DNA from 4 places in the Teredinibacter turnerae T7901 genome. Region 1 is predicted to be linked to each of the others. Evidence: predicted binding sites of a transcription regulator. Region 1 holds the regulator's gene; each other region holds the start of a gene.

Region 1 (3,143 bases):
TTGCGCGCATCGATACCGATAGCAACCCGTGGCGATGGACGATCAGAGGTGCTTAGCTGCTCGATTAGCGCGGGCAGAAGGTCGACAGGAAGGTTGTCGATGCAGGTGTAGCCTTCATCCTCCAGCAGGTGCAGTGCTGTGGTTTTTCCCGAGCCTGATCTTCCGCTAATAATCAGCAAGCGCATGTTACCTGCCTGTGTACGAGTCGCATGTGATGGAGGAGCGCAGAGCGCGCGAGGGACTAGTTACTTCCCGGTAGAGCCGTCAGTTTACACCAGACGCCACGTTAAACAATTCTTCATCGGTTTTACAGTTGCGAAGGCGCTTCACAAAATCATCCCTTTGCAGGGTTTCTGCGAGTGCGGCAAGGGTTTGCAGGTGCTCGTCTTCGGCGTTTTCCGGTACCAGCATGGCAAATATGAGATCGACTGGCTTGCTGTCTACAGCGTCGAAGTCAATGGCTTCTTCCAGAGTTACGCACGCGCACAAGGTCGCGCCTTCGGTATTGAAGCGGCAGTGGGGTATGGCTATACCGCCGCCAATGCCTGTGGAGCCAAGCCGCTCACGGGCGAAAATATGTTGGAACAATTCAGTTTGGTCGAGGCCAGTGTCGGATTCGCTAAAAATGCCAGCGAGTGTTTCGATCAAGCGTTTTTTACTGCCGCCAGCAATCTTCGCTCGGGTTCGCTTGGCGTTTAGAATGGTAGAAATTTGCATAGCGTTGCGCCCGGTAAAACAGCAGATGTTGGATGTTGCAGGGAGTCAAACGGCGCGCATTCTACCAGTATTAGTTTCAGATCCAAGCCCACTTTAGCCGCAAATTTTATTTGCGGCATCAGACTTTAGACCGGCATTCCCAGATTTTGCTATACCAAACGCTTGCGTTCGTTCGAGGGAGGTATGTTCAGAGACTCGCGATACTTAGCGATGGTGCGGCGTGCGACCTTGATTCCCTGTTCTGCCAATAGCCCTGTAATTTTTGAGTCGCTGAGCGGTTTGCGTGCATTTTCCGCAGCAACTAATTTTTTAATGATAGCGCGAATTGCGGTAGATGAGCACTCGCCGCCGGAATCTGTGGCCACATGGCTGGAGAAAAAGTATTTGAGCTCGAAAATCCCCTGTGGGGTGTGCATGTACTTTTGCGTGGTTACTCGCGAGATCGTCGATTCGTGCATTTCGACAATTTCTGCCACGTCGTGCAATACCATCGGTTTCATGGCTTCCGGGCCGAAATCGAGAAACCCCTGTTGTTTTTCCACGATACAGCTGGCGACTTTCAACAGGGTTTCGTTGCGGCTTTGCAGGCTTTTCAAAAACCAGCGCGCTTCCTGTAAGTTGTCGCGTAGAAAAGTGTTGTCAGCGCTGGAGTCGGCGCGCTTAACCAGTGACGCATAGTCGCTGTTAATGCGTAAACGCGGTGCGATATCCGGGTTGAGTTGCACCATCCAGCGGTTATTTACCTTGTTCACAAACACATCCGGCACCACATACTCTGTGTCGTCGCTGCCAATCTGTTCACCGGGTCGCGGGTTCAATCCCTGGATAACCTGTACCGCCGCCTGTAGTTCGCTTTCTTTCAGTTTTAGCTTGCGCATCAGCTGTTTGAAGTCGCGGCCGCCGAGCAGATCGAGAAACTCGCTGACGAGCGTTTTTGCGTTGCGCACATCTTCGTTGCTGATATCAAGCTGGCTCAGCTGAATGAGCAGGCATTCACGTACGTCCTGGCTGAGAACGCCGGGTGGGTCAAACTGTTGCACCCGGTGGAGTACAGCCACCACTTCGTCCATTTCGAGTTCTTCATGGTGAGGTTCCAGGCCATGAAAAATTTCATCCAGAGTCTGGCCGAGCAGACCGTTGGGTTTTACCGCGTCAATGATGGCTTCGGCGATATCCTTGTCGCGGACTGACATGGGGGTAAGGTTCAGCTGCCACTGCAAGTGATCCTGCAGCGTTTCTGATGTGCCACGTCGGGATTCAAAATCGTAATCGTCGGAGTCGGGTTTTGCGAGTCCGGTGCCGCTCGGGGTGGGGTCGTAGATATCGTCCCAGCTGGTGTCGACCGCAAGGTCAGTGGGAATGTTGTCTTCGTTCCAATCACCGTCGGAGGATGCGTCGGAATTGGACTCCTGGTCGGCGCCATTCGCATCTGCAGCATCGCTTTTGCCGTCGGCGCTGTCCTTGCCATTAAGCTCGTTGCTGGCTGGAGCCTGTTCATTGATACCGCTGTGAGAGTCGTCGCCGCTGAGGTCTTCCTCAACTTCGAGCATAGGGTTTGAATCCAGAGCTTCTTGTATTTCTGCCTGAAGATCGAGCGTGGAGAGCTGAAGAAGCCTGATGGCCTGTTGCAGCTGCGGGGTCATGGTGAGCTGCTGGCCCAGTTTTAACTGGAGGGATTGCTTCATAGTTCGATTTACTGCGTCTGGTTAAAGTGCACTATCAGTTAGTGGCAACTCCTGTGGGGCGCCGGCTTGTATGAGGCTAGTGTATTCCGGCCGCAGTCCAGGTGCAATAAAATCGCATAAAATCAGAAGCAAGTATTATGCCGTGACAAATACAAAAGTCAGTCGTTTGTCAAGAGATTTTGCTGATTATCTGCAGAAAGCGATTAGAGGTGGAAGTGCTGACCGAGATATACTTCGCGCACTTTTTTGTTGTTGAGTACATCATTGGCGCTTCCTTCTGCGATGATGTGGCCTTCCGAGACGATATAGGCTTTCTCACAGATATCCAATGTTTCGCGAACATTGTGATCGGTAATCAACACGCCAATACCGCGATTTTTAAGGTGTTGTACGATCTGCTTAATATCGCTCACTGAAATCGGGTCGACTCCGGCGAAGGGTTCGTCCAAGAGCACAAAATCGGGCTCTGTGGCCAGTGCTCGGGCGATTTCAACACGCCGCCGCTCGCCGCCTGACAGCGCCATTCCAAGGCTGTTGCGAATGTGGCCAATGTGAAACTCTTCCAGCAGTTTTTCCATCGCCTCACGGCGTTGGTTGCGGCTCAACTCTTTGCGGGTCTCAAGAATCGCAAGAATATTATCCTGAACTGTTAACTTGCGAAATACCGACGCTTCCTGGGGCAGATACCCAAGGCCTGCGCGCGCGCGCTCGTGCATTGGCAGGTGAGTAACGCGCTTGTCG
Region 2 (3,143 bases), 680 kb from region 1:
CGAAGGCCGGGCTTGAGTACAGCTGTTAAGCAAAGGCTTATACAGAGTAGTAGAGGTCGAACTCAACTGGGTGAGTAGTGTGCTCAACGCGGTATACGTCTTCCATTTTCAGGTCGATGTATGCGTCGATCATGTCGTCGGTGAAAACGCCACCAGCGGTGAGGAACTCGCGGTCTGCATTCAGGCTGGACAGTGCTTCACGCAGGCTGCCACATACCTGTGGAATAGCATCCGCTTCTTCTTTAGGCAGATCGTAAAGGTCTTTATCTGCAGCATCGCCAGGGTGAAGTTTGTTTTTCACGCCGTCCAGGCCAGCCATCAACATGGCAGCGAATGCCAGGTATGGGTTGGCGATGGGGTCAGGGAAACGCGCTTCGATACGCTTGCCTTTTGGTGAGGCGACGTAAGGAATACGAATCGATGCAGAACGGTTGCGTGCAGAGTAAGCCAGCATTACTGGCGCTTCAAAACCAGGGATCAGACGCTTGTAGGAGTTGGTGCCTGGGTTAGTAAACGCGTTCAGTGCTTTAGCGTGCTTGATGATACCGCCGATGTAGTACAGGGCAGTTTCGCTCAGGCCAGCGTAGCCATCGCCTGCGAACTGGTTTTCGCCATCTTTCCAGAAAGACTGGTGGCAGTGCATGCCGGAACCGTTATCGCCAACGATAGGCTTAGGCATAAAGGTTGCCGTTTTGCCGTAAGCGTGCGCCACGTTGTGTACACAGTATTTCAGGATCTGTACTTCGTCCGCTTTCTTAACCAGAGTGTTGAACTTAACACCGATTTCGTTCTGGCCTGCAGTTGCCACTTCGTGGTGGTGAACTTCAACGTCCAGACCCATTTGGATCATGGCGTTACACATGGCAGAACGGATATCGTGCAGTGAGTCCACTGGAGGAACGGGGAAGTAACCGCCTTTAACGCGCGGACGGTGGCCCATGTTGCCTTCAGAGAAGTCGTGACCGGTAGCCCAGGCTGCTTCTTCGGAAGAAATCTTCACGAAGCTGCCGCTCATGTCCTGACCCCATTTGACGTCGTCGAAGATAAAGAATTCTGGTTCTGGGCCGAAGAAAGCAGTATCGCCGAGACCAGTGGACTTCAGGTATTCTTCTGCGCGTTTGGCGACAGAGCGTGGATCGCGCTCGTAACCTTCGCCAGTAGAAGGTTCAACGATATCGCAACGCAAGATAACGGTAGGCTCATCGGTGAACGGATCCAGCACAGAGGTAGTGTCGTCTGGCATCAAGATCATGTCGGACTCGTTGATGCCTTTCCAACCAGAAATGGAGGAGCCATCAAACATCTGACCGGTGGTGAAAAAATCTTCGTCCACATAGGACGAGGGGATGGTTACGTGCTGCTCTTTACCTTTAGTATCGGTAAAACGCAGGTCTACCCAGCGAACTTCGTTTTCTTTAATCAGATTCAGAGTCTGCTCTGACATGAGATTCCTCCAGAGTCATGGTCTATGTCAATATTGTTATTGGAACGAGAAGGCAAAAATGTAACTCGACTCCACGCGGTGATCTTACGGTAAAGTCACTATGACGCAAGAATGAGTGGATCGTAGATCGCAATTTATGTGCCATAATGTAGCATGGCGCAAAGCACATAAAAAACAAGGACTTGCGGTGCGAGTGAGCTAAATTGTTGCAATCGAGCGCGCCATAGTGGTGCGCAAGTGTGGTACTGCACCAGTGTGGCGCCAAAATCCCGGGCTTGTGGTGGAGTAGCGCAACATTATACTGCTAGGCCTTTTAACTTTGACAGACTCTTTTTAACTTCAGTTGTAGCGAATCAAATGATCTTCACTGTCCGCCTCTTTCCGGAAATCACTATCAAAAGCCATCCGGTGCGCAAACGATGGACCCGCCAGCTCACGGAAAATCTGCGGTTGCTCGGGCGCCGCATACACGAGGGCACCAAAGTTATCCAGGACTGGGACCGTATTGAAGTGCGGGTGCCGGATGACGATGATGCCGTGCAAGCGCAGTTTATCGATATGCTTAAACGCACCCCGGGGATTTCTACTTTTTCTCTGGTCTCGGCCTACCCGTTCACCACGCTGCACGATATCTACGAGCATGCATTACCCCTGTATGGCGATCTTATTGCGAACAAAACGTTTTGTGTTCGTGTAAAGCGCACCGGTAAACACGACTTTACCTCTACGGACGCGGAAAAATATGTGGGCGGTGGTTTGAATCAGCATACCCAGGCGTTGGGTGTGCGCTTGAAAGACCCTGATGTGACCGTGCACATCGATATTAAAGATGATTACTGCTATCTGGTGAATGGTCGCTTTGCGGGGTTGGGCGGTTTTCCCATGGGTACCCAGGACCCGGTGTTGTCGCTGGTGTCGGGTGGATTCGACTCGACGGTTGCCAGTTATTTGATGATGAAACGCGGTTTGCGCACCCACTTTTGCTTCTTTAATCTCGGCGGTCGCGATCACGAGCTAGGGGTGAAAGAGATAGCATTTTATTTATGGAACCGATACTCGGCGAGTCATCGGGTGCGGTTTGTTACGGTGCCCTTCGAGGGTGTGGTTGAGGAGATTCTGGAGAAGATCGACCCAGCAAATATGGGGGTGGTATTAAAGCGAATGATGCTGCGCGCAGCGGAAAAAATTGCCGCACGCGGCGATATTCAGGCGCTGGTTACCGGTGAGGCGGTAGCGCAGGTTTCGAGCCAGACAATCCCCAATCTGTCGGCGATTGAGCGGGTGTGCAATACATTGGTACTGCGGCCGTTGATTGCGATGGATAAACCCGAGATTATTCGTTTATCTCGCGAAATTGGCGCGGAAGAATTTTCTGCGAATATTCCCGAATATTGCGGTGTGATATCGGTAAAGCCTTCTGCAAAAGTACGTTTGGACCGCCTGGAGGCACAGGAAGCGCAGTTCGATTTCTCGCGGCTGGAAAACGCGATTGAGCAGTCGCGGGTGCAGCCCATCGATGCCGTGATGGAAGATTTGCGCAACCCGCAGGCAGAAGTCGAGGCTGTTGCACAATTGCAACCCGGTGACCGTATTATCGATATTCGTCATCCCACGGAAATTGACATGCGCCCGCTCGCTTTGCCAGCAGATACAGACGCAGCGTTGGAAATTCCGTTTTATAGTTTAAGTACGCGCTTTG
Region 3 (3,143 bases), 2.6 Mb from region 1:
CCACCAAGGCGCGACCGCCTGGCGGGCAGAAATTAATACCTATCTCACCATCAACCACCGCCTTTGCTGCTGGTGAGCAGCCGGGAAAGCCACATTGGCCGCACTGACTTCCAGGCAATATATCTTCGATCTCTTTCACCAGAGGATTTTCTTCTTCAACCGCGAAAACCTTACCGGCAATACCCAACAAAAGACCTAAGCCTGCACCCAAAACTGTAATTGCTAAAATGGCCAGTACCATAATCAGAATCCCCACTAATCCTGTATTACGTTAAGACTTAAATTACACACCTTTAACCAAGCCGCTAAATCCGAGAAAGGTCATCGCCAACAAGCCCGCAGTCACAAGCGCCACTGGAGGCCCGGCAAAAGCCTTTGGAACCTGTGCGAGTAGAAGTCGTTCACGAATGCCTGCGAATATCACCATAATCAGACAAAACCCCAAAGCCGAGCCAAGACCAAATACCAACGCCTGAAGAAAGCTTTGTTGCTCGCGCACACTTATAAGCGGTACACCGAGAACCGCGCAGTTAGTAGTAATTAAAGGTAGGTAAATCCCCAGCGAACGGTACAAAGCAGGGCTGAATTTTTTGATCGCGGTTTCAGTAAACTGAACGACACCAGCAATAACCAGGATGTACGAAAGTATCCGCAAAAAACCGATATCCAGAGGCTGCAATACATACGCCTCCAACAACCAACTGCAGCCGGATGCGAGTGTCATGACAAATGTCGTCGCGGCACTCATGCCGATGGAAGTGTTCAACTTTCCGGACACACCCATAAATGGGCACAAACCCAAAAACCGAACCAAGACCACGTTATTCACCAAGACGGTACCAATAAGCAGGCTGATATACTCCATCGTCATGTATCCCCGTCGCTACAAAATTGTTCTTGATAGCGGCGATGCATCTTGTGTGCCACGGGATTTTGGCCCGCTTAGTTTGTCAGTTTAGATACGTTTTTTTTGATCTAGCTTAATTAGGTTGGGTGAAAACGCCTAAATCTGGGGTTTATCACAGGCGATAAATTGTCGCATTAACGACAAAATAAAAATTATGTAGCACTGATATTTTGTCGGCTAGGCAACAATACAGCGCATTGTCACATTTCAATCACGGCTTTCCGGGCGATTTGTCGCCCGGCACATTTATTGCTGTTCCTGATACGGATGGTGCCAAGCATTCATGGATGCAACAAAATGATTTAAGCGCCAAATAACTCACATCGTATATTCGAATTCCGGAACGCACTGCTATGAGAACACCAGAGTCGCAATCAGCAAAAACCGGCGCCGAAGAAGAAGCCTCTTATGACTTAAGTAGTTCCCTCGACTCCGCTTCAAATAAAAACAAAATTTTCAGTATCAGCAATACGGACCTTTCCCCCGAGGTATTTCATCAAGCGGTGGAACATGCCCCCGTGGCAATCTCCATCACAGACCTGCAGGCAAATATTCTTTACGCGAATCGCGCTTTTAGCAAAGTAACGGGTTATAGCAGCGATGAGGTGATTGGCAAAAACGAGTCAATTCTCTCCAACCACACTACACCACGGCTCGCCTATCAAGCCCTGTGGGGAAGATTACTGCAGAAAAAAACTTGGTCGGGATTACTGGTAAACCGCCGCAAAGACGAATCTCTCTATCTCGCTGAGCTTTCTGTCGCGCCCGTTCTTAATGAGGCGGAAGACGTTGTTTATTATTTGGGAATGCATCGCGACTCCAGTGATTTGCACGAACTCGAGCAACGGGTGAACAACCTGTCGCAAATGATTTCCACTGTAATTAATTCGTCACCTATTGCCATAGCTTTATTAGATAAAGCCAGTAACATTATATTAATGAATCCCACGTTTCAGAAACTGGTGACAGACCTCGCGCCAGATAAGTCACTCGAAGACGCAAAGGAGATATTGTTCCATTTGCTGGGAGAAGACTACGCGACTCTAAAGGCAGACGGCATTGGTTTCCATAGCCATGAAGTCACTTTTGCTGAAGGCGGGCCCAACCAGCGGTGGTATGTCTGTAATGGTACAGCTATCACGCTTGAAGATGAGAACCCTGGCGGCTTTTTTAATCAGCCAGAATCGCAACACAATTTGCTGACGATCGACGACATCACCGAGTTTCGCAAACGACAGCAGGATTCACAGCTCAACGCACTCAAGGCACTCATTGCAGAGGAAGAGCTCGCGCATGCGACGCGCGAAACCTTTAACGGGGCTATTCACAGCTTACAAGGGCCCGTCAACCTTATTGGCGCCGCACTTACTATGCTCGAGCGGCGCCCAGAAAAATTTAGTCAGGACGATCCCGTACTGCAAGCGTTGCGGGACGCACAAACGGCAGGCAATGAAGCACTCGAAAACCTTATATCGTCATTGCCTGTAAGCCAGGAACAGACAAAAATTCCCGTCAATATTAATGAAGTTGTACGCAATGTTATTTCCCTAAGTACCCAAAAGCTGTTGGCGCATGGTGTCGTTATTGATTGGCAGCCTGCAAAGTATTTACCGACAATTGCAAGCAGGGAAGGCAAGCTGGTTAGCGCATTCCGCAATTTAGTAGACAACGCGATAGAAGCAATGAGCGATAGCCACATCGTAAATCGCGAATTGATAATTCGCACGTCTTCAGATAAGCATGTGGTGCGCGTAGAAATTATTGACAGCGGCCCCGGCATACCAGAGCAATTAAGATTTAAAATTTTTGAGCCTTTTTTCAGCACCAAGACACCACACAAAGGTGGCCGAGGTATGGGCTTGTCCATGGTACAGGAAACAATACTGGAACACGCAGGTACCGTTACGGTAAACAACAAACACACTCCTGGTTGCTGCATGGTCGTAGAAATTCCTTACTGCTGATGGGTAAAACCTTCAGTTGACGATCCCTTAGGCGTGAAAAACAAGTTGCAGAGACAATGTTAAAGATGAATACGAAAAATTCTGTGCTCTCTCCGCCGAAGTCGGTTACGCGCACCGAACTTCTTGAAAAGGAAATGCTCGCCGTTAGTAGCATTTCTCAGATCATATGTCACTCAGATAATATTGAAAAAACATTTCAGGAAGTGCTGCAGGTACTCCATGAAGTTGCCGGTATGCAGCACGGGCTCATCTCCATCAGTGATCCAGAATAC
Region 4 (3,143 bases), 2.3 Mb from region 1:
GATTGGAAAGCGCTTCCGATTTTTTTTCAATGATTGTGTCAAGTGCGGCCAAGTCTCGCTCTGCCAGAGCCTGACGCTCTTCCTGCAACAAATGGAGTAAGGTCTCGCAGGAGGCGATATCGCTGCTTAATTGGCTGTGGACTTGTTTGGCGTTAAGAAACATAGCTGGACTCGCTCGAAAATCATTCCGCAATCTGGCAACCTGACAAAAGTTTGTCGCTTGGCTGGCTGCCAGGGTTCATATGATGGGAAAGTGCATTTTTTATGCCTGAGTCAGGCGGAGGGGCAAACCGGGAAGAAGCAAGCGGCCAGTGCCGCTCACTAGCCAAGTAAATCGTCTTGTTCGAGCATTTTACCTGCGATGGCCTGTGCATCGACCTGGTATCGCCCTTCAGCCAGAGCAGCGCGTATTGCAGCGACTTTGTCCTGATCAACGTCCGGACTCTGCGAAAGTGCCGTTGAAAGCTTGGCAAGGGTTTGTCCCTGGGGGCTCAGCGAGACGCTATCTTGCGCAGCTGGCGCGGGACTGTACTCCGCTGCCGGCGCATTGCGTCCAGTCGGTGTCGCGCGGGCTTTGGCAGAACCGGAGGCCGCGCCAGATGCCGGATTCAAGTTGTTGCCAGTATCAATGACCATGTGCGTATCCACGTATTAGTTTGGCGGACGAACCGCCAATATGATGTGCTGTACCTGTAACATCGGCCACCACACCTGAAACTTTAGCAATAATTTGTGCGCAGCACATCACCAGTGTGCCACCCGCACAGTACCAGGCCCGGTAACCTGCGCATCAACTATTCTCTGCGACCGATTGTTGCGAACTTTTATCTGTTCGCCCACTCCGCCGTTGGTGAGGGCCGTGGCTTCGGTAACCACGCGCAGCGCGCTGGAGCGCGCTTCGAGCACCACTGTCTGGCCTTTTTTTACCACATCTGGCGCCTTGACCTGATTGAGCTTGATGATCTCGCCGGGGCGGAGCATTCGCCTGGCTTCCAGCCCCACGACCCGCGCAGGGTCACGAAGATAGCCGCCTGTAAGGTGGCTGGTGTTCATTCTTTGGGTCACCACATCGCCCGCGGTAATCTGTGCACCGCGGCCTATGGCGCCCGCCGCAATCACGACTTCCTCGAAGGTTTCGACCTGGACTGGCACATAGATTGTCCAGCGGGCCGTTCCTGTACAGCGTGTTTTAACGCTGATATTCGACGCGTTGGCTGTGGGTGTGTTCATGGTCATCGTCAGTTTGCCGTCACAGGGGCGCAATTGCAGGCGTGGATCGAGGTTACCTGCTTCAATTCTAAGGGTGTCGCCGACCACCAGGTGAGGGTAGAGCGGTGTTAATTCCGACTTGGCAAAGTTTTGGACCTCAGTGCGTAATTGGTTGATATCCATGAGATTTTGCTGCGCAAATGCGCGACTAATGAAAATCACTCCGATGCCGACAACGACTAGGAGGCACCGGTTTACAACGCGCAGGCCAGCCGATTTTACGGCCTTATTACTTTTCAAAAAAAAGCGTCGCATTGCTATTCTTGTCCTATGCTGTAAGTAATCTTGGCGCGGGTTCCAAGTCGAGTCTGCTCACGAAAATGACAAAAATTTGGCGTTTACCCGGGAAACAACGTTAATTTTTGCTTAGTGACAGAGTAATAGCAAAGCCTGTGCCGGACGCCGGGTGTCGTTAGACCAAATGATTTAAGAGGGCCACCTATGGCAGGGGTATTAGACAGCGTCAACCAGCGGACACAATTAGTAGGGCAAAACCGACTGGAGTTGTTGTTATTTAATCTGGGCGGAGCACAGAAATACGGTATAAACGTTTTTAAAGTGAAGGAAGTTTTACAGTGCCCGCCACTCAGTGAAATTCCCAAACGCAACCCGGTGATTCGCGGGGTTGCACACATCCGTGGGGGAACAATCCCCATTATGGATATGCGCCAGGCCACTGGTCACCGACCATTGGAAAACATCGAAGATTGCTTTGTTATTATTACTGAATATAATCGCTCGACTCAGGGTTTCCTGGTCCGCGGTGTGGAGCGTATTGTTAACATGAACTGGGGTGATATTCACCCACCACCCCGTGGCGCAGGCAAAGAAAATTACCTTACCGCCGTCACCGAGGTGGAAGGAAAATTAGTAGAAATTATCGACGTAGAAAAAATTCTGGCGGAAGTGTCTCCTCTTCCAGAAGATGTTAGTGCCGAAGTCATTGAGGACTCCAAGCGCGAAACTGTGGTGTGTAAACACGTGCTTATCGTGGATGACTCGACTATCGCCCGCAAGCAAATACAAAAGGTTATGCAGTCGCTGGGGTGTAAAACCACCCTTAGAAAAGACGGTAGCGAAGCCTTGCAGTTTCTCGAAGAAATGCTTTCTGAAGGTAAAGATCCGTACCATGAATTACTGCTGGTGATTTCAGATATTGAAATGCCTGAAATGGATGGCTACACCTTTACTGCCGAGTTGCGCGCTAACAGCCGACTAAAAAATCTTCATGTTATTCTGCATACATCCCTAAGTGGGGTGTTTAACGAAGCCATGGTGAAGAAGGTTGGAGCGGACGATTTCCTTGCTAAATTCCATCCCGATGAGTTGGCGAAACGGGTGAATCTCCGTATCGCTCAGCTTACTGGTGAAGGTGAAAAAGTTGAGCAATAAGGGCGCGGACCTGAGTGTTCGCGCTAGGCGTTCCGACTATCATGACAGCAAATTCAGACAGCCATCACTCTGGCCGGTTACAACTGGACTCACGGGAATTTAACGATTTTCGTGATTACCTCCAGAAAATTGCCGGTATCGACCTGGGGCATAATAAGCAATACCTGGTGTCGACCCGCATTCGCCGGATAATGATCGATTATCAATGCGAGACCCTCGGTGAACTCACCACCAAAATAAAAAGCCCTGTCAATAAAGAGTTGCGCCAAAAAGTGGTTGATGCAATGACCACTAACGAGACTTTTTGGTTTCGCGATCTGTACCCGTTTGAATATTTTCGCAATACGTTGTTGCCGGAACTTACACAAAATAAAACCAACAACCGAATCCGCATTTGGTCCGCTGCATGCTCCTCTGGACAGGAACCCTACTCGCTCAGCATTGTGGTGGAAGAGTTTATTCGCTCTCAGTTAGGACTTTCG

Evidence for each region. The regulator sigma-54, encoded in region 1, starts transcription at its own class of promoters, with help from an activator protein. The targets are predictions, from matches to a motif close to TGGCACANNNNTTGCNNT.
Region 2: glnA (glutamate--ammonia ligase) is a predicted target of sigma-54. The motif match lies at 1,571-1,588, and genes of this name have one in related genera.
Region 3: nifL (nitrogen fixation negative regulator NifL) is a predicted target of sigma-54. The motif match lies at 1,146-1,163, and genes of this name have one in related genera.
Region 4: flgA (flagellar basal body P-ring formation chaperone FlgA) is a predicted target of sigma-54. The motif match lies at 1,650-1,667, and genes of this name have one in related genera.

The regions. Positions count from the first base shown of each region.
Region 1 covers NC_012997.1:4,215,678-4,218,820, reverse strand. The annotation lists gene rapZ (RNase adapter RapZ) at 1-185, opposite strand, end outside; gene TERTU_RS16935 (PTS sugar transporter subunit IIA) at 265-717, opposite strand; gene TERTU_RS16930 (RNA polymerase factor sigma-54) at 867-2,402, opposite strand; gene lptB (LPS export ABC transporter ATP-binding protein) at 2,606-3,143, opposite strand, start outside.
Region 2 covers NC_012997.1:4,893,563-4,896,705, reverse strand. The annotation lists gene glnA (glutamate--ammonia ligase) at 38-1,444, opposite strand; gene thiI (tRNA uracil 4-sulfurtransferase ThiI) at 1,802-3,143, shown strand, end outside.
Region 3 covers NC_012997.1:1,583,128-1,586,270, reverse strand. The annotation lists gene TERTU_RS06740 (RnfABCDGE type electron transport complex subunit B) at 1-241, opposite strand, end outside; gene rsxA (electron transport complex subunit RsxA) at 284-865, opposite strand; gene nifL (nitrogen fixation negative regulator NifL) at 1,261-2,871, shown strand; gene nifA (nif-specific transcriptional activator NifA) at 2,937-3,143, shown strand, end outside.
Region 4 covers NC_012997.1:1,275,463-1,278,605, forward strand. The annotation lists gene TERTU_RS05415 (flagella synthesis protein FlgN) at 1-163, opposite strand, end outside; gene flgM (flagellar biosynthesis anti-sigma factor FlgM) at 322-636, opposite strand; gene flgA (flagellar basal body P-ring formation chaperone FlgA) at 745-1,392, opposite strand; gene TERTU_RS05430 (chemotaxis protein CheV) at 1,711-2,661, shown strand; gene TERTU_RS05435 (CheR family methyltransferase) at 2,703-3,143, shown strand, end outside.